Regions from separate parts of the Mesorhizobium sp. M0058 genome, predicted to be linked through region 1. Evidence: predicted binding sites of a transcription regulator. Region 1 holds the regulator's gene; each other region holds the start of a gene.
What was found. The regulator PhoB, encoded in region 1, activates phosphate uptake and scavenging genes when phosphate is short. The targets are predictions, from matches to a motif close to TGTCATNNANCTGTCAT.
Positions count from the first base shown of each region.

Region 1 (5,368 bases):
CTCGGCGCCACGCGCTCCGAGACGATCAAGCGGGTGATCCTGCCGGCGGCACTGCCCGGCATCGTCGGCGCCATCCTGTTGACGGCGTCGCGCGCCATCGGCGAGACGATGATCGTCGTGCTGGCGGCGGGCGTCGCCGCCAATCTGACGGCCAATCCGTTCGAGGCGATGACGACCATCACCGTCAAGATTGTCAACCAGCTGACCGGCGATCTCGAGTTCAACTCGCCGCAGACGCTGGTCGCCTTCGCGCTCGGCCTGACGCTGTTCGCGCTGACGCTGGTGATGAACATCGTCGCCCTCTACATCGTGCGCAAGTACCGGGAGCAGTACGAATGACCGACATCCCCCTGGACACGATGGCGGGTGCCGTCGCGCGTCCGCGCCGCGACATCGGGCTGAAGGCGCGCTATGCCGCCGAACGCCGGTTCCGCATCTATGGCGTGATTGCGATCTCGGTGGGCCTGGCGTTCCTGGCCATCATGTTGATCACCATCGTCTCGAAAGGCTACACCGCCTTCTGGCAGACGACGGTGACGCTTCCGATCACCTTCGATGAGAAGGTCATCGACCCCTCGAACAAGCGTGCCACAGACCCGAATGTGCTGATCAAGGCGAACTATCCCAAGCTCGCCGAAAACGCGCTGGTGGCCAAGCTCGGCATCGATCCGGCCAACAAGCCGATGATGCTGAAGCTCAGGGGCTTCCTGTCGGAAGGCGCCCGCGTCCAGCTGCGCGACATCGTCTCCGCCGATCCGTCGGTGATCGGCAGGACGCGTGACGTCGACATCCTGGCTGCCGCGAACCTCGACTCGGCCTTCAAGGGTCAGATCGACCTCGGCGTCGATGAAGCGCGCCGCAAGGTGTCCAACCAGCAGATCGACTGGATGAACAAGCTTAAAGCCGACGGCGTGATGGCCGAGCATTTCAACACCGGCCTGTTCACCTATGGCGCCTCCAGCCGGCCCGAAACGTCGGGCATGGGCGTGGCGATCATCGGCTCGTTCTACATGATGGTGATCGTGCTGTTGCTGGCGCTGCCGATCGGCGTCGCCGCCTCGATCTATCTCGAGGAATTCGCCAAGAAGAACCGCTTCACCGACCTGATCGAGGTCAACATCAACAATCTCGCGGCGGTGCCGTCGATCGTCTTCGGTCTGCTTGGCCTTGCCGTGTTCATCAACTTCCTCGGCATGCCGCGCTCGGCTTCCTTCGTCGGCGGCCTGGTGCTGACCTTGATGACATTGCCGACCATAATCATCGCCACGCGCGCCGCCCTCGCCGCGGTGCCGCCGTCGATCCGCTCGGCGGCCCTAGGTCTCGGCGCCTCCAAGATGCAGATGGTGTTCCATCACATCCTGCCGCTTGCCGCCCCAGGCATCCTTACCGGCACCATCATGGGCCTGGCGCGTGCGCTCGGCGAGACAGCACCGCTGCTCTTGATCGGCATGGTCGCTTTCGTCGCCGATTATCCGACGACGCCTTTCGATCCGGCGACCGCGCTGCCGGTTCAGATCTATATGTGGGCAAACGAGGCTGAGCGCGCTTTTGTCGAGCGCATGTCCGGCGCCATCATCATCCTGCTCGTCTTCCTCATGGCCATGAACATCACCGCGATCGTGCTCCGGCGCCGGTTCGAGCGGCGCTGGTAGAAAAAAGGCAATTTGGTATGAACATCATGACCGAACAGTCCCTTGAGAATGCAGTGGGCGACAAAATGAACGCCAAGTCGAACGAAGTCATCAAGATGCGCGGCGACAAGGTCGGCGTCTTCTACGGCGAGAAGCAGGCGTTGTTCGACGTCAATCTCGACATCCGCCAGAACCAGGTGACGGCGCTGATCGGCCCGTCCGGCTGCGGCAAGTCGACCTTCCTGCGCTGCCTCAACCGCATGAACGACACCATCGATTCGGCGCGGGTGACCGGCAAGATCACGCTCGATGAAGACGACATCTACGACAAGAACATCGATGTCGTCGAACTGCGCGCCCGCGTCGGCATGGTGTTCCAGAAACCCAACCCGTTCCCGAAGTCGATCTACGAGAACGTCGCCTACGGCCCGCGCATCCATGGGCTGGCCAAGCGCAAGTCCGACATGGACCAGATCGTCGAGCAGAGCCTGAAGAAGGCTGCGATCTGGAACGAGGTCAAGGACCGCCTGCAGGAGCCCGGCACCGGCCTGTCCGGCGGCCAGCAGCAGCGCCTGTGCATCGCGCGCGCCATCGCCGTGTCGCCGGAGGTGATCCTGATGGACGAGCCCTGCTCGGCGCTCGATCCGATCGCCACCGCCCGTGTCGAGGAGCTGATCGACGAACTGCGCCAGAACTACACGATCGTCATCGTCACCCACTCGATGCAGCAGGCGGCGCGCGTCTCGCAGCGCACGGCGATGTTCCATCTCGGCTATCTCGTCGAGGAGGGCGCCACCGACAAGATGTTCACCAACCCCGACGACAAGCGCACCCAGGACTACATTACCGGCCGCTTCGGCTGAGCCGTCCGGCGGGTGAATTTTCAGGCACGAGGACCAAGATCATGGGTGAACATACCGTCGCCTCCTTCGATGAAGAGCTCGGGCAGATCAGCAAGCTGATCCGCGACATGGGCGATCTGGCAGGCTCGATGGTCAGCGGCTCGACCAGGGCGCTGCTCAATTCGGACAATGCGCTGGCACAGCGTGTCGTTTCCGACGACGCCATCATGGATGCGCGCCAGCGCGAACTGGACGACCGCGCCATCACGCTGATCGCCAAGCGCCAGCCGATGGCCAACGATCTGCGCGCCGTGGTCGGCTCGATCCGCATGGCGGGCGACCTCGAGCGCATCGGCGACCTCGCCAAGAACATCGCCAAACGCGTCGGCACCGTGGGCTTGAGCGTCACGCCGCGCGACCTCTCGCACTCCATCGATGCCATGGCGCAACTGGTGCTGATCCAGGTGCAAGGCGTCGTCGAGGAATATGCCGCCACCGATGCGGCAGCGCTTGCAAAACTCAGGAATGACGACGAGCGCATCGACGTCAAATACACGTCCGTGTTTCGTGAGCTCTTGACCTACATGATGGAAGACCCTCGCAACATCACCGCCTGCACGCATCTCTTGTTCTGCGCCAAGAATCTTGAGCGCATCGGCGATCATGTCACCAACATCGCCGAAAATGCGTATTATGTGCTGACCGGCCAGCAATTGCCCGCCAATCGTCCGAAGCAGGACGAGACGGCGATGGCCACGCCGGCCTGATGAGGGTGAACTGCCTATGATCGCGCCACGCATCATGGTCGTGGAGGACGAGGAGCCGCTGGGCGTGCTCCTCCGCTACAACCTCGAATCCGAAGGCTATCAGGTCGAGGTGGTGACACGCGGCGACGAAGCCGAGATCCGCCTGCAGGAAAACGTGCCCGATCTCCTGGTGCTCGACTGGATGGTGCCCGCTGTTTCCGGCATCGAGCTCTGCCGGCGGCTTAGAGTGCGGCCCGAAACCGAGCGGCTGCCGATCATCATGCTGACCGCGCGCGGTGAGGAAAGCGATCGCGTGCGCGGCCTGTCCACCGGTGCCGACGACTATCTGGTCAAGCCATTCTCGACGCCGGAGTTCATGGCGCGCGTGAAGGCGCTGCTGCGCCGGGCCAAGCCGGAAGTGCTGTCGAGCGTGCTCAAGGTCGGCGACATCGTGCTCGATCGAGAATCGCACCGGGTCTACCGCAAGAAGAGCGAGATCAGGCTCGGACCGACCGAGTTCCGGCTGCTCGAATTCATGATGCGCCATCCCGGCCGCGTGTTCTCGCGCAGCCAACTGCTCGACAATGTCTGGGGCGAGACGATCTATATAGACGAGCGAACCGTCGACGTCCATGTCGGGCGCTTACGCAAAGCGGTCAACAACGGCCGCATGCCGGATGTCATCCGTACCATTCGCGGCGCCGGCTACGCGATCAGGGAAGATTAGGATGCTGCGCGTCGCGCCGTTGCCGGCCATTCAGGCGACATGCTTGCCGGATTTGGCCTGAATGCCCGGCGCGAAAATCTCCTGATCGACGAAGCCGAGCGCGCGCATGGCACAGCCTTCGCGGATCAGCGGCAGCTCGTTGGGCTCGGTGTCGAAGGAGATCGATTTCGAGTGCTGGCCGCCGGCGGTCTGGGCGATCGCTTCGCGCAATGCCGGTTCGATCAGGTCGAAGGCGGCGGCGCTGACGCCTACCATGGCGACGGGTGCCGGATCGATCAGCGCAAACAGGCTGCCGAGGCCGAAGCCGAGCGCCTCGCCGGCCCTGCGATAGGCTTCGCGCTCCGGGCCGTCGGTTTCGCGGGCGCGCGCGGCGAGTGCGCGCATATCAGCGTCGCCGATATCGACCGGCTCGGCATCCTCGCCCATCATTTTGGCGCTGCGCCAGATGGCGTAGTTTCCGGCATAGGCTTCCACGCAGCCGCGCCGCCCGCAGCGGCAGAGCGCGCCGCCCGGACGGTGGATCATGTGGCCGAACTCGCCGCCCGAGGAATGGGTGCCGGTGAACAGTTCGCCTTTCAGCACCAGGCCCATGCCGATGCCGTGCGATAAGAGGATGGCGATAAAATTGTCGCGGTAGCGCTCGGGCTGGCGCCATTGCAGCGCCACCGCCATCATGTTGCAATCGTTCTCCATGGTGGCAGGAATGCCGAATTCCGCTTCCAACATGTCGGCGAAGGCAATGTCGGTCAGTGGCGTGATCGGCGACCACAGCATGGCGCGCGCCTGCGAATCGGTGATGCCCTGGATGCCCATGGCAATGCGGGCGATGCTCTGGACATCGAGGTCGGGATCCTCAAGCCGCCGCCGGACGATTGCTACGCATTCGCCAATCAGCTCGTCGCGCGGCTTGGTCAGCGTGTCCAGCCGGCGCTGTTCCTCGGCGACGACGTGGCCGGCATAGTCGATGACGGTGACGGACAGGAAATTGAGCGACAGCACGACGGTCATCACCGCCGCCGCTTCCGGGTTGAGACCAAGGCCCACCTGCGGCCGGCCGCGTTTCAGTGCGCCGGTCTCGCCAGGTTTGCCTTCAATCAGGATGCCTTCTTGAATCAGATCAGACGAGATTGCCGATATGGTCGAGTGGCTGAGGCCGGTGGTCGCCGCAATCTCGGTCCGCGACGGCTGGCCGGCCCGGCGCACGGCTGAAATCACCATCGCACGGTTGCGACGGCGCAGATCGTCGTGGCGGATTCCAACCGACATTTGTTTCCTCCCGGCCTCCTCGCGCCTCATGATAGTGACGGCGTTCGACGGCACCAGCCAAATATTGGCAGACGCCGGCAGCCCTGTCATTGTTTATTGCGGACCTCGAAAAAATTCGGCACGGCCATCAGAATCCATCAGAATCGATGTTGACAG
Region 1 is NZ_JAMYUQ010000008.1:1,250-6,617, reverse strand. Features, by position in the region: gene pstC (phosphate ABC transporter permease subunit PstC) at 1-339, shown strand, start outside; gene pstA (phosphate ABC transporter permease PstA) at 336-1,652, shown strand; gene pstB (phosphate ABC transporter ATP-binding protein PstB) at 1,670-2,494, shown strand; gene phoU (phosphate signaling complex protein PhoU) at 2,536-3,240, shown strand; gene phoB (phosphate regulon transcriptional regulator PhoB) at 3,257-3,946, shown strand; gene NKJ75_RS14850 (ROK family protein) at 3,977-5,212, opposite strand.

Region 2 (5,368 bases), on a different contig from region 1:
GACGCGTGGCTTGGCGCTAGGCCTCCCCGTCACCATGCTGATCGATGGCGAAGGCTGCCTGATCGCGCATATGAACGGACCGGCCGAATGGTCAGGACCGGATGCCAAGCGCCTGGTCGAGGCCGCACTCGCCCCTTAGAGCGGTTCACCGTTTCGTCGAAACGGCTACCCGCGCTAACTTTTTTGTTTCGACGCAATTTCGGACGGAAAACCGTTTCACACTAATTGCTCTAGGCTGAGCGCAGGGCCGCCGCCGGCGGCAGCATCAAGATGCTGCCGCCGCGTTGTTTGACGCCGGCGTCGTCTTGTGCCGCCGGTGCCGCTACGCCGGTCAGTTCGCTGAACGCCTCGATCGGGCTGGGCCGGCCTAGATAGTAGCCCTGGCCGATCTCGCAGGCCTCGGCGTCGAGGAATTTCAGCTCGCCCAGCGTCTCGACGCCCTCGGCCAGAACCGGCAGGCCGAGACCGCGGCCAAGCCCCAGAACGGCGCGCACGATGGCTGCCACCTGGCCGTTGCTGTCGACTGATTTGATGAATGAGCCGTCGATCTTGATCTTGTCGAAGGGGAAGGCGCGGAGATTGGACAGCGAGGAGTAGCCGGTGCCGAAATCGTCCATCGCCACACGCACGCCAAGCGCCTTCACCTGGCGCAAGGTCGCCAGCGCGCGCGGCATGTCCTTGACCAGCGCCGTTTCGGTGATCTCGAGTTCGAGCCTGCCGGGCGTCAGGCCGGAGCCGAGCAGGACTTCATGCACCTTGCGGCTGAAAGTCGGATTGTGGAGCTGCACCGCCGAGACATTGACCGCGACGGTGAGAGGGTTCTTCCAGCGCGCTGCCTCGGCGCAGGCCGTCGCCAGCACCCATTCGCCGATCTGGATGATGACGCCGCTGTCTTCGGCCACCGGGATGAAGGTCGCCGGCGACACGTCGCCGCGCTGTGGATGGCGCCAGCGGATCAGCGCTTCGAACCCGACCATCCGACCGCTGCTGATCTCCTTTTGTGGCTGGTAGACGAGGCGAAACTCATCGCGCGCCATGGCCTGGCGCAGTTCGTGCTCCATCACGCGCCGGTCTCGCGCCTCGGCGCCCATCGAGGCCTCGAAGTAACGGTAGGTGTCCTTGCCCTCGGCCTTGGCGCGGTAGAGCGCGGTGTCGGCGTGGCTGACCAGGATTGTCGGCTCATCGGCGTCGAGCGGATAAAGTGCAATGCCGATGCTGGCCGACACCAGCCCGCCACCGACCGACAGCCGGTTTTCCTCGCGCATGGCCGCCAGCACCGCCTCGGCGATGCGGCCGGCCGCCTGCGGGTCGGGAAGGTTCGGGGCGATGATGGCGAACTCGTCGCCGCCGAGACGCGCCAGCATCTGTTCATGGCGGAGCACGGCGGAGGCGCATAGCGCCACCTTCTGCAGCATGGCATCGCCGGCGCCGTGCCCGAACAGGTCGTTCACTTCCTTGAAGCGGTCGAGGTCGAGCAGCAGCAGCGCAAGATGCCCACCCTTGCCGCCGCGGTCCATTACGGCAATTTCGGCCTCAAGCCGGCCGGAGAAACTGCGGCGGTTGGGGAGCCCGGTCAGCGGGTCGAAATGGGCGAGGCGCAGGATCTCCTGCTCGGCCTTCCTGCGTTCGCGGATGTCGCGCACGGCGACAACGCTGTGCCGCTTGCCGCAATAGTCGATGCTCCTGGCGATAAGTTCGACGGGGATGGTGGCGCCGTCATGGGCTCTGAGTTCGGCTTCCTGTGCCTGTCCGCTGCAGTCGGACATGCCGGCCGCGGTGCGTTCGCCGAAGAGGTCGCCAAGCAGCATCGCGTTCAGCACTTCCGGCGCAATGCCGGTTAGCGCGGCGATGCTGTCATTGGCGCTGACGATGCGGGCGCCGTCGCATACGATCAGGCCCTCGACGGCGGCGTTGGCGAGGCCGTGCATGCGCTCGGCCTCGATCTTGTGACGACGGAAGCGCAGGTCGATCCACAATGCTGCGGCTGAAAGCACCAGGATAGCCAGGCTGACAGCAGCGGCGGCGAAGGCCTGCGACATCGGTTCGACCGTGAACTGCGATATCTCGATGGAGGAGTCCGGGAAGATCGACACCGCGCCCATCGCGATGAAGTGCAGGCTGCAGATCGCCAGCGTCAACAGGATGGCGGCGGCGATTGTGGCCTGCATGGACGGCCGTCGCAACACGACCAGCAGCGCCAGCGCGGCGAGGGTGACGCCTGTCAGCACCGAGACGCCTACCAGCAGCGGGTTCCAGACGATGCGCCCTTCGACCTCGAAGGCGGCCATGCCGATATAGTGCATGGCGGCGATACCGGCGCCGAGGACCGCGCCCCCGACCAGAGGGTAGTCGATGCCCCGGCGCAAGGTGGCGATCCACATGCCCGCGGCGGTCAGGGCGACGGAACCGGCGAGCGAAAGCGCCGACATTTCCGTATTGTAGGCGTTGGGGATTCCGGGAGAAAAGGCAAGCATTGCGATGAAATGCGTCGCCCAGATACCGAAGCCGGTGGAAGTGGCTGCTATCATCAGCCAGGTATAGCGGTTGCGCTCGCTCGAGCGGTCGACATGGCGAAGCAGGTTGACCGCCGAGAAGGAAGAAATACCGCAAATGAGCGCTGCCAGTGCGACCAGTCTCAGATCGTGCTCATGCACGATACAATTATAGACCGTCAGCATCTCGCCCCACCTGCTCTCCCACAGCAATCAAGCCGTCCACTTGATTAGTATGCCACGCTTGACGAAGAATCGGTTATGCGAACTACAACTACAGCGGGTTTTTCGGGTTGTACGTTGCGGCGATCCTGTTCTCATTCCAGACGCACGGTTACAGCAGCGCCTGGCGCGATGCCGCTCGGCCGATCTCGATCTGGCCGAGCGCCGGTTTGGCGGCCGCACGGTGCAGGTGCGTGGCGCTGTCACGCGGGCCCTTCACGCATCGCTGGGCGGTCGGCGATCCTTGCAGGCCCACCATGCCCCATTCTATCGCTGAGCCGGCTTGGCATTTCTCTCTGTCCTCGTTGCAAGGCGAGGGGGCGCGAAGTTAGCCGGGTATGAAATTCACGAAACAGCAACAAATCCGTTGTCCGATTGTCATCAGCGACACATATTGCGTTCGCGGGAGCGCCCCTTTCGCCAATGACAAACGGGAGATGAAACATGAAGTTGTTCGGCTTTGCGGCCGGTGTTGCCGCCACCTTGACCCTGCTTTCCACCACCTCCGCCTTCACCGCCACCCAGATCAGTTGGTGGCATGCAATGACCGGCGCCAATGCCGAGGTGGTCGACAAGATCGCCAAGGATTTCAATGCCAGCCAGAGCGACTATGAAATTCTCCCTGTTTTCAAGGGCACCTATCCCGAAACGCTGAATGCCGGCATCGCTGCCTTTCGTGCGGGGCAAGCGCCCGACATCATCCAGGTGTTCGACGTGGGTACCGGCGTCATGATGGCCGCCGAAGGTGCGATCAAGCCGGTGGCCGATGTGCTGACCAGCGCCGGCGTGACCTTCGACAAGAGCCAGTATTTGCCCGGCATCGTCGGCTACTATTCGAAGCCGGACGGGACCATGCTGTCCTTCCCCTATAATTCCTCGTCGCCCATCCTCTACTACAACAAGGATATCTTCCAGAAGGCCGGGCTTGATGTGAACAATCCGCCAAAGACCTGGAACGAGGTGTGGGAAGCCGCCAAGAAGATCAAGGCGAGCGGCGCCGCTTCCTGCGGCTATACCTCGACCTGGTTGACCTGGATCCACCTTGAGGCCTTCGCTGCCTGGAATGACGTTTCCTATGGCACCAACCAGAACGGACTTGCCGGAACCGACGTCGAGCTCAAGATCAATGCGCCGATCTTCGTCAATCATTTCCAGGCGCTCGCCGACCTGGCCAAGGACGGCACCTTCAAATATGGCGGCCGTACATCCGAAGCCAAGCAGATCTTTCTTGCCGGAGAATGCGGCATCTTCACCGAATCGTCGGGGGGTCTCGGTGACATCGTCAAGTCGGGCATGAACTACGGCATCGGCCAGCTTCCCTATGATAGTGACGCCAAGGGCGCGCCCCAGAACACCACGCCGGGCGGCGCCAGCCTGTGGGTGTTCGGCAACAAATCGGACGAGGAATACAAGGGCGTCGCGGCGTTCTTCTCCCACCTGTCCAAGACCGAAGTGCAGGAGTATCTGCATCAGAAGTCGGGTTATCTGCCGGTGACGCTCGCTGCCTATGAGGCGACCAAGAAGTCCGGCTTCTATGACAAGAACCCGGGCCGTGAGACGCCGATCCTGCAGATGCTGGGCAAGGCGCCGACCGAGAACTCGAAGGGCGTGCGCCTCGTCAACCTGCCGCAGGTGCGCGACATCGAGAATGAGGAGTTCGAGAAGATGCTGGCCGGCCAGCAGACTGCGCAGCAGGCGCTCGACAACGCGGTCGCACGCGGCAACAAGGCGATTCAGGAAGCGATCGGAAACTGAAGCGATTTGTCAGTTGAACCTCGTCCACGCGGACCCGCGTGGACGATTTCCCGAACAGCGAGGGAATCACCCTGTCTCCACGCGTCGTCTTCCCCAACAAGACCCTGCCTTACCTGCTGGTGGCGCCGCAACTCGCCATTACGCTGATCTTTTTCTACTGGCCGACCGGGCAGGCGCTCTACCAGTCGATGCTTAGGGAAGACCCGTTCGGGCTGAAGAGCAAGTTCGTCGGGCTCGCCAACTTTCGCAAGGTGCTGGCCGACCCGGCCTACCTCAACTCGATCAAAGTCACGCTGGTGTTCTCTCTGGCGACCGCGATCGTCGCCATGGGTGTGGCCCTGTTGCTTGCCGTCATGGCCGAGAAGGTGGTGCGCGGCAGAGGCCTTTATCGCACGCTGCTGATCTGGCCGTATGCGGTGGCGCCGGCGATTGCCGGCATGTTGTGGCTGTTTCTGTTCAACCCCTCGATCGGTTCGCTGGCCTACGCCTTGAGAGGTCTCGGCATCGCCTGGGATCCCTTGCTTAACGGAAACCAAGCCATGATCCTGCTGGTATCTGCGGCTGCCTGGAAGCAGATCAGCTACAATTTCCTGTTCTTCGTCGCCGGGCTGCAGGCGGTGCCGAAGACGTTGATAGAGGCGGCGGCCATGGACGGCGCCGGGGAGACGAAGCGCTTCTGGACCATCGTCTTCCCGCTGCTCGCACCGACGACCTTCTTCCTGCTGGTCGTCAACACTGTCTATGCGCTGTTCGACACTTTCGGTATCGTTCATGCCGTCACCGGCGGCGGGCCAGGCAAGGCCACCGAGACGCTGGTCTACAAGGTCTACAATGACGGTTTCGTCAATTTGATCCTCGGCGATTCGGCCGCGCAGTCGGTCATCCTGATGGTCATCGTC
Region 2 is NZ_JAMYUQ010000019.1:33,182-38,549, forward strand. Features, by position in the region: gene tlpA (thiol:disulfide interchange protein TlpA) at 1-139, shown strand, start outside; gene NKJ75_RS27415 (bifunctional diguanylate cyclase/phosphodiesterase) at 231-2,678, opposite strand; gene NKJ75_RS27420 (hypothetical protein) at 2,827-2,973, opposite strand; gene ugpB (sn-glycerol-3-phosphate ABC transporter substrate-binding protein UgpB) at 3,159-4,469, shown strand; gene ugpA (sn-glycerol-3-phosphate ABC transporter permease UgpA) at 4,541-5,368, shown strand, end outside.
Region 2: the regulator PhoB is predicted to act here: its motif matches at 3,080-3,096, upstream of ugpB (sn-glycerol-3-phosphate ABC transporter substrate-binding protein UgpB).

Region 3 (5,368 bases), on a different contig from region 1:
CTAAAAGACAGAACAAAAAGGGGAACCTGCCATGGTCATAGAAAACGCCGTCAGCGCCGAAGAGATCAAGGTCGATGCCAAGAAGATGCACATCTCGACCACCGATGTCGCAATCGACATCATCGGCATGCACAAATGGTATGGCGAGTTCCATGTGCTGAAGGACATCAACCTCAAGGTGATGCGCGGCGAGCGCATCGTCATCTGCGGTCCTTCGGGCTCGGGCAAATCGACCATGATCCGCTGCATCAACCGGCTGGAAGAGCACCAGAAGGGCAAGATCATCGTCGACGGCAAGGAACTCACCAACGATCTCAAGAAGATCGACGAGGTGCGCCGCGAGGTCGGCATGGTGTTCCAGCACTTCAACCTGTTCCCGCATCTGACCATCCTGGAGAACTGCACATTGGCACCGATCTGGGTGCGCAAGACGCCGAAGAAGCAGGCCGAGGAAATCGCCATGCACTTCCTCAAGCGCGTCAAGATCCCCGAACAGGCCAACAAATATCCGGGCCAGCTGTCGGGCGGCCAGCAGCAGCGCGTGGCGATCGCGCGTTCGCTGTGCATGAACCCGCGCATCATGCTGTTCGATGAGCCGACCTCGGCGCTCGATCCAGAAATGATCAAGGAAGTGCTGGAGACGATGGTGGGCCTGGCCGAGGAAGGCATGACCATGCTGTGCGTCACCCACGAAATGGGCTTTGCCCGAAAGGTCGCCAACCGGGTGATCTTCATGGATCAGGGCCAGATCGTCGAACAGAACACGCCGGCCGAGTTCTTCGACCATCCGCGCCACGAGCGCACCAAGCTGTTTCTGTCGCAGATCCTGCACTGAGCATTTTCATGCGAACCAAAAGAGCCCGGCCGTAATGCGGCCGGGCTCTTTTGCTATCTGGGGTCGGGGTTGATCTTCTCCATTGAAACACAAAGCCGGCGCCGCATGAGAAAAGCCCTGCGTTTCGTGGCCATGCTGATTATCGTGGTCGCGCTCGCTGCCACGCTCGGCACGCTGGTGCCGCGTCCGCTGTGGCCGGCGTCAGCGGCGGGTGAGGGCACGCGCCATATTCTGGTGCTGGAGAATCCGATCCACACCGACATCGCCATTCCCGTCGATGACGAGGTGCGCCGGCGCTTCCATTTCCTGGTCGCTGCCGGCATCCCTGTCGACGCCCCGGAAGTGCGCTACATCGTCTTTGGCTGGGGCGGCCGGGCCTTCTATCTGGAGACGCCGAGCTGGTCGCAGCTGAAAGCAGTGCCCGTCCTCAAGGCGCTGACACTGGACGCCTCGGTCATGCATGTCGATATCGCCGGGACCATCGCCGAGCCGCACCCTGCTGTCACCGGTTTCGACATCGATGAGGAACGTTTTGCAGCGCTGCTCAACTATATCGACGCGAGTTTCCAGCAAGGGCCGCATGGTCCGGTCGTCATCGAGAACGCCGCCTATTCCAGCTTCGACCGCTTCTTCGAGGCGAACGGCCAATTCAACGCGCTTGTCGGCTGTAACACCTGGACAGCCGCCGGCCTGCGCACCGCCGGCCTGCGCACCGGCTGGTGGAACCCGCTGCCGGCCTCGCTGCGATTTTCAATGCGGCTGTATAATTAGCAGCTCCTACGCCGCACCCCGACAGTGTTGGATCTTTTGAAGTCAGCGGGACAGCACCCCCCTCTGGCCAGCCGGCCATCTCCCCCGCAAGGGGGGAGATCAGCCGTTTTGCCCGCGGCGCTCCTGCTGCAACGCCGGCGATTTTGGCGAAGGCGACGGCGACATCCAATCTCCCCCCTTGCGGGGGAGATGTCCGGCAGGACAGAGGGGGGTGGGAAGGATCGCTACGTCGACGATCTAGACTGCCGAGTGTCCGCTCGCCATCCATAGAGCCAGTCGAGGTCGGCGGCGAGCTTGTCGGGCGAGCGCATGGCCAGGAACAGATTGCGGGCGATCGCCACCGGGCCGGCAGCATGCCAGGCGAGGCGGTTTACGGCCCCACGACGCGCGGCCTTGGCGACACGCGGCCGCCGAAGATTTTCCCAGATTTGAAAACTTCTGGGCAGATCGCCAGGGAAATCGGCGATAGCGTCGGCAAGCGTGATGGCATCTTCGATCGCCATTGCCGCGCCCTGTGCGGCAAACGGCGTCATCGCATGCGCAGCGTCGCCGATCAGCGCGATGCCCTGCGGGCTCGTCCACCGCTTCTGTTCGACGGTGTGGATCGGAAAGGCCGTCCATGGGCCGGCCAGTGCCACAAGCTTCGTCAGGCCCGGCGCGGTGCCGCGCAGGGCAGCCGTGAGGATCGCGGGATCGGCATGGCCCGACCAACCTTCGGCCATGCGCTCACCCTTGGTGAAGGCGGCGAGATTGAAGGCCCGGCCTTTGCTGACGGGGTAGGCGACCATGTGGAAGCCAGGATGCAGGAACGTGGTGACGCAGTCGGCGGCGCCGATCGCGACAAAGGCTTCTCCGGCCGCACCGTCGGCCGCGATTGTAGCCCGCCAGGCGAGTTCGCCCGAAAAACGGCTTTTGACGAAGTCCTCGCCTGCGAGTTGCGCCCTGACCGCCGACCAGACGCCGTCGGCGCCGACCAGCAGTTTGCCGCGTGCCTCGATCTCGCGGCCGTCCACTTCGGCGGTCACGGCGACATATTGCGCGTCTTTGACGATGCCGGTCACGCGGGCGCCGGTGATGAGCTCAATCTGCGACCGTTCAGCCATTTGCCCCAGCAGCGCTGCCTGCAGATCTGCGCGATGGGCGACAAGATAGGGCGACTGCCAGCGCGCTTCGGCGGCGTGCCCGAGCGGTACCCGCGCCAGTTCGCGCAGCGTCCCGGCGTCCTTGAGCACGACCGCTTCCGGCCGCAACGCTGCGGGCAGCAGTCGGTCGAGCACGCCGAGTTTTCCAAGAATGCGTGTTGCGTTGGGCGAAAGCTGGATGCCGGCGCCGGCCGCTTCGAGGTGCTGTGCCTGTTCGATAAGCTTTACCGGATAACCCCGTCCGGCGAAGGCAAGGGCAGCGGTCAGCCCGGCGATGCCGGCCCCGGCGATTATGACCTGCCGGGACCTGATGTCTTCCATCGGGCTTGTCGCGGAAGGATCAGGCGGCCTGGTCGATATAAAGGCAACCAGCCGGCAGCGTTTCCGTCGCCCTCAGCTTCGCCGAATAGCGGTAGAGCGTCGAGCAGTAGGGACAGACCTTTTCATTGTCGTCGCCCATGTCGAGGAACACATGCGGGTGGTCGAATGGCGGGTTGGCGCCGGTGCACATGAATTCCTTGACGCCGATGTCGATTGCCGGATGGCCCGCATCGTTCTGGAAATGGGGAATGGAACCGCCTGCCATCGTCGTCTCCTTGATCTCGTCGAAAAGCATCTGGAACATAACAGGCCTGTTTGCAAGATCGATGAAATGAAACTGTCGCAAAAGCCTGTCAGAGGATACGTTGAGCCGGTTAAGTGCATGTCCCTGAAATCGGAACGGTTTTCGCCGAAGGGTCATGCGCCACAAAAGCGTGTTAGAGGCATGGCACGTCCAGCGGCGCTCCAAGGGACGGTTGGCGGGGGAAGAGCAGGAACCATGAACGAACTGAAGCCGGTGCAGAGCGAATTCATCAATGTCGAGGTGGCGAGCCCCGAGGGCGGCAACCCCGATCGGTTCGTCAACCGTGAGTTCTCCTGGCTGCAGTTCAACCGGCGTGTGCTCGAGGAATCCCAGAACCAGCACCATCCGCTGCTCGAACGCGTCCGTTTCCTGTCGATTTCAGCCGCCAATCTCGACGAATTCTTCATGGTCCGCGTCGCCGGCCTTGCCGGCCAGGTGCGCGAAGGCATTGCGCTCAAGAGCCCCGACGGCCGCACGCCGGAGCAGCAGCTGGAACAATTGCTGCGCGAGGTCGAGCGGCTGCAGGAGGACCAGCAGAACAGCCTTTCGGCGCTGATGCTGCTGCTCAACAAGGAAGGCATTGAGAGCATCACCCGCGATGCACTGACCAAGGATGAGAAAGTCTGGCTGGAAGACCATTTCCAGGACCAGGTCTTCCCGGTCCTGACTCCACTGTCGATCGACCCGGCGCATCCGTTTCCGTTCATTCCCAATCTCGGCTTCTCGATGGCGCTGCAATTGCGCCATCGCAAGAATGGCGAGGAGATGAGCGCGCTTCTGCGCCTGCCGGTGGCGCTGAAGCGCTTCATCCGTCTGCCCGACCGCAAGCAGCACGTTCGCTTCATTCCGTTGGAGGAGGCTGTCGGCCTCTATATCGGCAAGCTGTTCCCCGGCTATGAGGTCAAGGGTTCCGGCACCTTCCGCATCATCCGGGACAGCGATATCGAGGTCGAGGAAGAGTCGGAAGATCTCGTGCGCCTGTTCGAGACGGCGCTGAAGCGGCGCCGCCGCGGTTCGGTCATCCGCATCGAATTCGACAAGTCGATGCCCGGCGAATTGCGCGAGTTCGTCGCCGGCGAGCTTGGCGTCTCTTCGAGCCGCATCAGCGTTCTGACCGGCCCGTTGGCGCTCAGCCAGATTTCCGAGATCGTTGCCGTGCCGCGCGACGACCTGAAATTCACCCCTTACAATCCGCGCTTTCCCGAGCGCATCCGCGAGCATGGCGGCGATTGTTTCGCGGCCATCCGCGAGAAGGACATCGTCGTCCACCACCCCTATGAATCCTTCGACGTGGTGGTCCAGTTCCTGCGCCAGGCGATGGCCGACCCGGAGGTGGTGGCGATCAAGCAGACGCTCTACCGCACCTCCAACGACAGCCCGATCGTGCGCGCCTTGGTCGACGCGGCCGAGGCAGGCAAGTCGGTGACCGCCCTGGTCGAGCTCAAGGCGCGCTTCGACGAGGAGGCCAACATCCGCTGGGCGCGCGACCTCGAACGCGCCGGCGTCCAAGTCGTGTTCGGCTTCCTCGAACTGAAGACCCATGCGAAAATGTCGCTTGTGGTGCGGCGCGAGGACGGCAAGCTGCGCAACTATGTCCATCTCGGCACCGGCAACTACCATCCGGTGACCGCGCGCATCTACACCGACCTGTCCTTCTTCACCACCGATCCGACGATCGCGCGCGATGTCGCCCAGCTGTTCAACTTCATCACCGGCTATGCCGAGCCGACCGATGAGATGCGGATCGCCATCTCGCCATTTACGCTGCGCAGCCGCATCCTCAAGCACATTGCCGACGAGGTCGCCCACGCGCTGGCTGGCCGTCCGGCGCGCATATGGATGAAGATGAACGCGCTCGTCGATCCCAACATCATAGACGCGCTCTATGACGCCAGCCGTGCCGGCGTCGAGATCGATCTCGTCGTGCGCGGCATCTGCTGCCTGCGGCCGCAGGTGCCCGGCCTGTCGGAAAACATCAGGGTCAAGTCGATCGTC
Region 3 is NZ_JAMYUQ010000002.1:79,099-84,466, forward strand. Features, by position in the region: gene NKJ75_RS03275 (amino acid ABC transporter ATP-binding protein) at 32-835, shown strand; gene NKJ75_RS03280 (TIGR02117 family protein) at 941-1,606, shown strand; gene NKJ75_RS03285 (FAD-dependent monooxygenase) at 1,831-3,069, opposite strand; gene NKJ75_RS03290 (zinc-finger domain-containing protein) at 3,089-3,334, opposite strand; gene NKJ75_RS03295 (RNA degradosome polyphosphate kinase) at 3,569-5,368, shown strand, end outside.
Region 3: the regulator PhoB is predicted to act here: its motif matches at 3,397-3,413, upstream of NKJ75_RS03295 (RNA degradosome polyphosphate kinase).

Region 4 (5,368 bases), on a different contig from region 1:
CGGCGGCTATGAATTCGAGACGCTGTCGCTCGGCTTGCCCTTCATGGCCGCCTTCCTCAATCCCGGCGGCTGGGGCCGTTCCTTCACCACCGCGCTCGACCACTATGATCACATGGCTGGCCTGTGGATCGTCGGCGAGGACATGCCGCGCGCGGAAAACCGCGTCACGCTGCACAAGGACGAGAAGGACGCGCACGGCATGCCGATCGCCGACGTGCATTTCGATGATCATCCCAACGACACGGCGATGCGCAACCATGCCTACAAGCAGGCCACAGCGCTTTATGATGCGGTCGGCGCGACGCGCTCCTTCCCGACGCCGCCCTATCCCTCAACCCACAATCTCGGCACCAACCGGATGAGTGAAAAGGCGGAAGACGGCGTCGTCAACAAGCACGGCCAGGCGCACGACATCAAAAACCTGTTCGTGTCGGACGGCAGCCAGTTCACCACCGGTGCGGCTGAAAATCCGACGCTGACGATCGTGTCGCTGGCTATCCGCCAGGCCGAATACATCGCTTCGCAAATGTCGGCCAAGACGATCTGAGCCGTCCTCCCGGATCGCTACGCGGAACGCGCATGGCGCGTTCCGCCCTTTTCCCTAGGACACTATGCGCCGACCGGCTGTCCGTCCTTGCGGCGGATGGCGACGACGGACGGCCGCGGCAATTGGCCATCCCTGAAGTCGGGCCACAGCGTCTGCGCCTTGTCGAGCGTCTCTGCATCTTCCGCAGGGTGCTGCACCGACAGGAACAAAGTCGAGCCGTCCGGCGTGAAGCACGGGCCGGTCGCTTCGGCGCCGTGCGGGCAGGTGAACAGCAGCTTCGGCAGGCCGCGCGCCGCACCTTCGGTGTCGACGCCATAGACGCCGTCCGGCAGGTCGAAATCATTGGCGCCGTCCGTCGCCACCCACAGCCGCCCGGCCGGATCGAAGGTGATGTTGTCGGGGCAGACGAACCAGCCATTGTCCGACGTATCCGGATGGAAGGTGGCGCCGACCTTGGCATCCCTGGGATTGCCGCAGAGCACGAACAGGTCCCAGGCATAGTTTTCGGCCGTGTGGTCGGCGTCCGCGCCGCGGCCGCCGGGCGGGATCAGTTCGACAATATGGCCCCAGAGATTTTCCGGCCGCGTGTTGGCCGGATTGACCTTTGACTGGTCGCGCTTCTTGTTCTTGGTCATCACCGCATAGACGCGGCCGGTCACCGGATTGGTCTCGATGTCCTCGGGCCGGTCCATCGGCGTGGCGCCGAGCGCATCTGCCGCAAACCGCGTCTTCAACAGCACCTCGGCCTGGTCGGCAAAACCGTTCTCGACGGTAAGCTTGCCCTGGCCGTGCACCAACGGCAGCCACGTCATCGAGCCATCGGCATCGAAGCGGGCGACCGACAGCACGCCATCGTCGAGCAGATCGGCGCCGGAGGCCGGGTTGGCCTTGTCATAGGCCTTGGCCGAGACGAAGCGGTACATATATTCGAAATAGTCGTCGTCACCCATATAGACGACAACGCGGCCGTCCTTGTTGAGGACCACGGTCGAGGCCTCATGCGACATGCGGCCAAGTGCCGTGCGCTTCACCGGCCTGGACTGAGGATCGTAAGGGTCGATCTCGACCACCCAGTCGAAGCGGTTGGCCTCGTTCGGTTCCTTGTCGAGGTTGAAGCGGTCATGGAAGCGGCCGCGGCCATAGATGTCGGAGCCGTCGAAGCCGTAACGGTCGAGCAGGTCGGCAGTCGGCGCCTTTTTCGGGTCGCCGCCGAAAATGTCGGACACGCCTTCCTCGCAGGTCAGCACCGTACCCCAGGGGGTGAAACCGCCGCTGCAATTATAGCTGGTGCCGAGCACTTTCGTGCCAGTCGGGTCGGCCGAAGTTTTCATCAGCGCATGGCCGGCAACCGGTCCGGAAACGGTCATTTCGGTGTTGGCGGTGATGCGGCGGTTGAGCGGGCTGTCCGCCACGCTTGCCCACTTGCCGTCCTTCAATTGCACCTCGACGATCGAATGGCCCATCGCGGCCATGCCGAGATCGACCTGTTCCCTGGTCATCGTCTTGCCGGCATCGCCCTCGGTCATCCCCGGAAACATCACATTGGGCGAGATGTATTCGTTGTTGACGCAGAGCAGGCCATGATCGGAATTCACCGTGCCCTTGGGCAGCGGCATGAAGGCGATGTAGTCGCAATTGTAGCCGAAGCGCTTTTCCTGTTCCTCCGCCGCGACCTTGTTGCCGTCGAATTCGGCGAGGCCGGCTGCAAGCGGGTCGCCCCAGCGCGCGACGATGGTCGTCTCATAGCCTTCGGCGGCGGCATGGGTCTTGCCGTAGACCCGTTTCAGCTCGGGAAAGCCGAGCGTCGACTGCGCTGTGGCGGCATGCGTTTCGCCGGCAAACAAGGAGCCGACAAAGCTGCCGCCGGCAATCAGCGCGCCGGAGGCGAGGCTGCCTTTCAAAAGAGACCGGCGCGAGACGCGCTCGGCAATGATTTCGCGGATGACGGGGGAGGATGAAGACGGTGCATTGGCCATGGTGTCTGCCTCTCAGGGTGGATGTTACGGCGCACCGTTGCCCTAGTCTGCCTAGGCAACATTCACATGACATAAGAGGAAGGTTTTGCCGCAACTGGGCGCGGCACTACGCATCGCTCAGCCCTTGGTGCAGGTCGAGGCGGTGAAGGCGCCGTCGGGCTGCTTCAGAATGATGTCGAATGACGGGGCGGTCTCGCCGTCCAGTGTTGCCTGTGTCATGGAGACGGAGTTGCCACCGGTGGTATAGCCGCCCAGCGGCCCGAGCCAGGTGATCTCGCCATTGGCATTCATCTGATAGTTGTAGCCTTGCGTCGCGGTGCCGAATGTCACCGGACCACTATAGACATTGCCCTTGATAGTGATGTCGCCGAGGTTGAGGAAGGCGCCGAGCAGGTAGACCTCGCAATGATAGGTGCCGTCCGGAAGCTTGCCCTCGCTGAAATCGGCGCGCGCGGCGCCGCTCGTTGCCATCAGCAGCAGGATGCAGGAAATGCGTGAGATGCGAGATGTCATGACGTCTCTCTTTTGAAGGGCGAGCTTGCCCTATTTTTGCGCGGTGCCGCAACATTGTTCGCCCGGAAACCACGGCCGGAGATCAAAAACTAGGCATTTGTCTCAATTGGGCGAAAATTAGGCAAAAGTCGTGTGCGCTGCGCAAATTTGCCTCAATCAATTTTTACCGGCTGCCTTTGTTGTTTCTCCAGGCTAATATACCAACCGGCTGATAACGCTCGGCTATTCCATCTTTATGAGCGGCGCCTTCGCGTTTGGCACGGCAGTTGCTTTGCATTGTCGCGGTGCAATCAAACAGCTTGGGAGTCTTCGGTATGAGGGGTAATTTCTCCACAATAACAAAAATGTTTTCGGCGGGCGTGATCGCCGCCGGCCTGTCGATGTCGTCTCCGGCCAAGGCCGCCGAAGACACGATCAAGGTCGGCATTCTGCATTCGCTGTCGGGGACCATGGCGATTTCGGAGACGACGCTGAAAGACGCCATGCTGATGCTCATCGAAGAGCAGAATGCCAAGGGCGGTCTGCTCGGCAAGAAGCTCGAGGCGGTCGTTGTCGATCCGGCCTCCAACTGGCCGCTCTTCGCCGAAAAGGCGCGCGAGCTGATCTCGAAGGACAAGGTCGCCGCCGTGTTCGGCTGCTGGACCTCGGTGTCGCGCAAATCGGTGTTGCCGGTGTTCTCGGAACTCGACAACATCCTGTTCTACCCCGTCCAGTATGAGGGCGAGGAAAGCGAGCGCAACGTGTTCTACACCGGCGCCGCCCCGAACCAGCAGGCGATTCCTGCCGTCGATTATCTCATGAGCGAGGACGGTGGCTCGGTGAAGCGCTGGGTGCTGGAAGGCACCGACTACGTCTATCCCCGAACCACCAACAAAATCCTCGAGGCCTATCTGAAGGCCAAGGGCGTCGCCGCCGAAGACATCATGGTCAACTACACGCCGTTCGGCTTCTCCGACTGGCAGACCGAAGTCTCCGCAATCAAGAAATTCGGCTCGGCCGGCAAGAAGACCGCCGTCGTCTCGACCGTCAATGGCGACGCCAACGTTCCGTTCTACAAGGAACTCGGCAACCAGGGCATCAAGGCCGAGGACATCCCGGTCATGGCCTTTTCGGTCGGTGAGGAAGAACTGGCCGGTCTCGATACCGCGCCGCTGGTCGGCCATCTCGCTGCCTGGAACTATTTCGAGAGCGTCGACACACCCGAAAACAAGAAGTTCATCGCCGACTGGCACAAGTTCATCAAGAATGACAAGCGCACCACCAACGACCCGATGGAAGCTCACTATATCGGCTTCAACATGTGGGTGAAGGCGGTCGAAAAGGCTGGCACTACCGATCCCGACAAGGTCATCGACGCCATGGTCGGCGTGTCCGTGCCGAACCTCACCGGCGGCTATTCGACCATGATGCCGAACCATCACATCACCAAGCCGGTGCTGATCGGCGAGATCCAGGCCGACGGCCAGTTCGAGACCGTGTCGCAGACGCCCGGCCTCGTGATGGGCGACGAATGGTCCGACTATCTGCCCGATTCCAAGGACCTGATTTCGGATTGGCGCGCGCCTCTGTCCTGCGGCAACTTCAACGTTGCCACCGGCAAATGCGGCGGCAAGGGCACGAACTGATCCCTCCCGGGACTGACCGATCGTGGACGCGTCCACGATCGGTACCGCCAAGCGTCCGGGCGCTTCAGCCCGCCCGGACGCCAAATTCCACCCTCTCGGAAAGTATCTGAACGGATGATCCTGTCGCGCACTCTCGGCCTCATGCTGGTGTTCCTGGTGGCAAGTCTTTTGCCGTCGAACGCAGCCGAAGCCGATCTGCGCGCCATCGTCGCCAAATTCGCCACCGGCACCGGCTTTTCCGCCACGGAGGCCGTGGTGCGCGAGCTTGCCGCCACCGGCGATCCGCTGGTCGAACGACCGCTTGCCGCGCTTGCCGAGGGCAACCTCTACATCCGCAAAGCCGATTCCATGGTTTTCGTCGGCGCTGAGGCCGGCGACAGCGTCACCCTGCTCGACCCGCTGAGCGGCGAGAAAGCCGGCGATGCCGCCAAGGCCGACATCACGAAGATCAAGGTCAACAACACGCTGCGCCGCGTCATCCGCGATGCGCTGGGAACGCTGACGTTGCGCGCGAAAGATCCTTCTGTTCGCATCGCCGCCGCCGACACCATGTTCAAGACCCCCGATGCCGCCAATATCGAGCCGCTCGATGCAGCCATTGCCGCCGAGACCGACGCCAAGGTCAAGGCATTGTTCGAACAGGCGCGCGCGGCATCGGTGCTGGTCTCCGACAAGCCGGAGGCCGACAAGCTTGCCGCCATTGCCCT
Region 4 is NZ_JAMYUQ010000010.1:234,073-239,440, forward strand. Features, by position in the region: gene NKJ75_RS19265 (GMC family oxidoreductase) at 1-547, shown strand, start outside; gene NKJ75_RS19270 (PhoX family protein) at 610-2,523, opposite strand; gene NKJ75_RS19275 (hypothetical protein) at 2,641-3,036, opposite strand; gene urtA (urea ABC transporter substrate-binding protein) at 3,351-4,661, shown strand; gene urtB (urea ABC transporter permease subunit UrtB) at 4,776-5,368, shown strand, end outside.
Region 4: the regulator PhoB is predicted to act here: its motif matches at 2,579-2,595, upstream of NKJ75_RS19270 (PhoX family protein).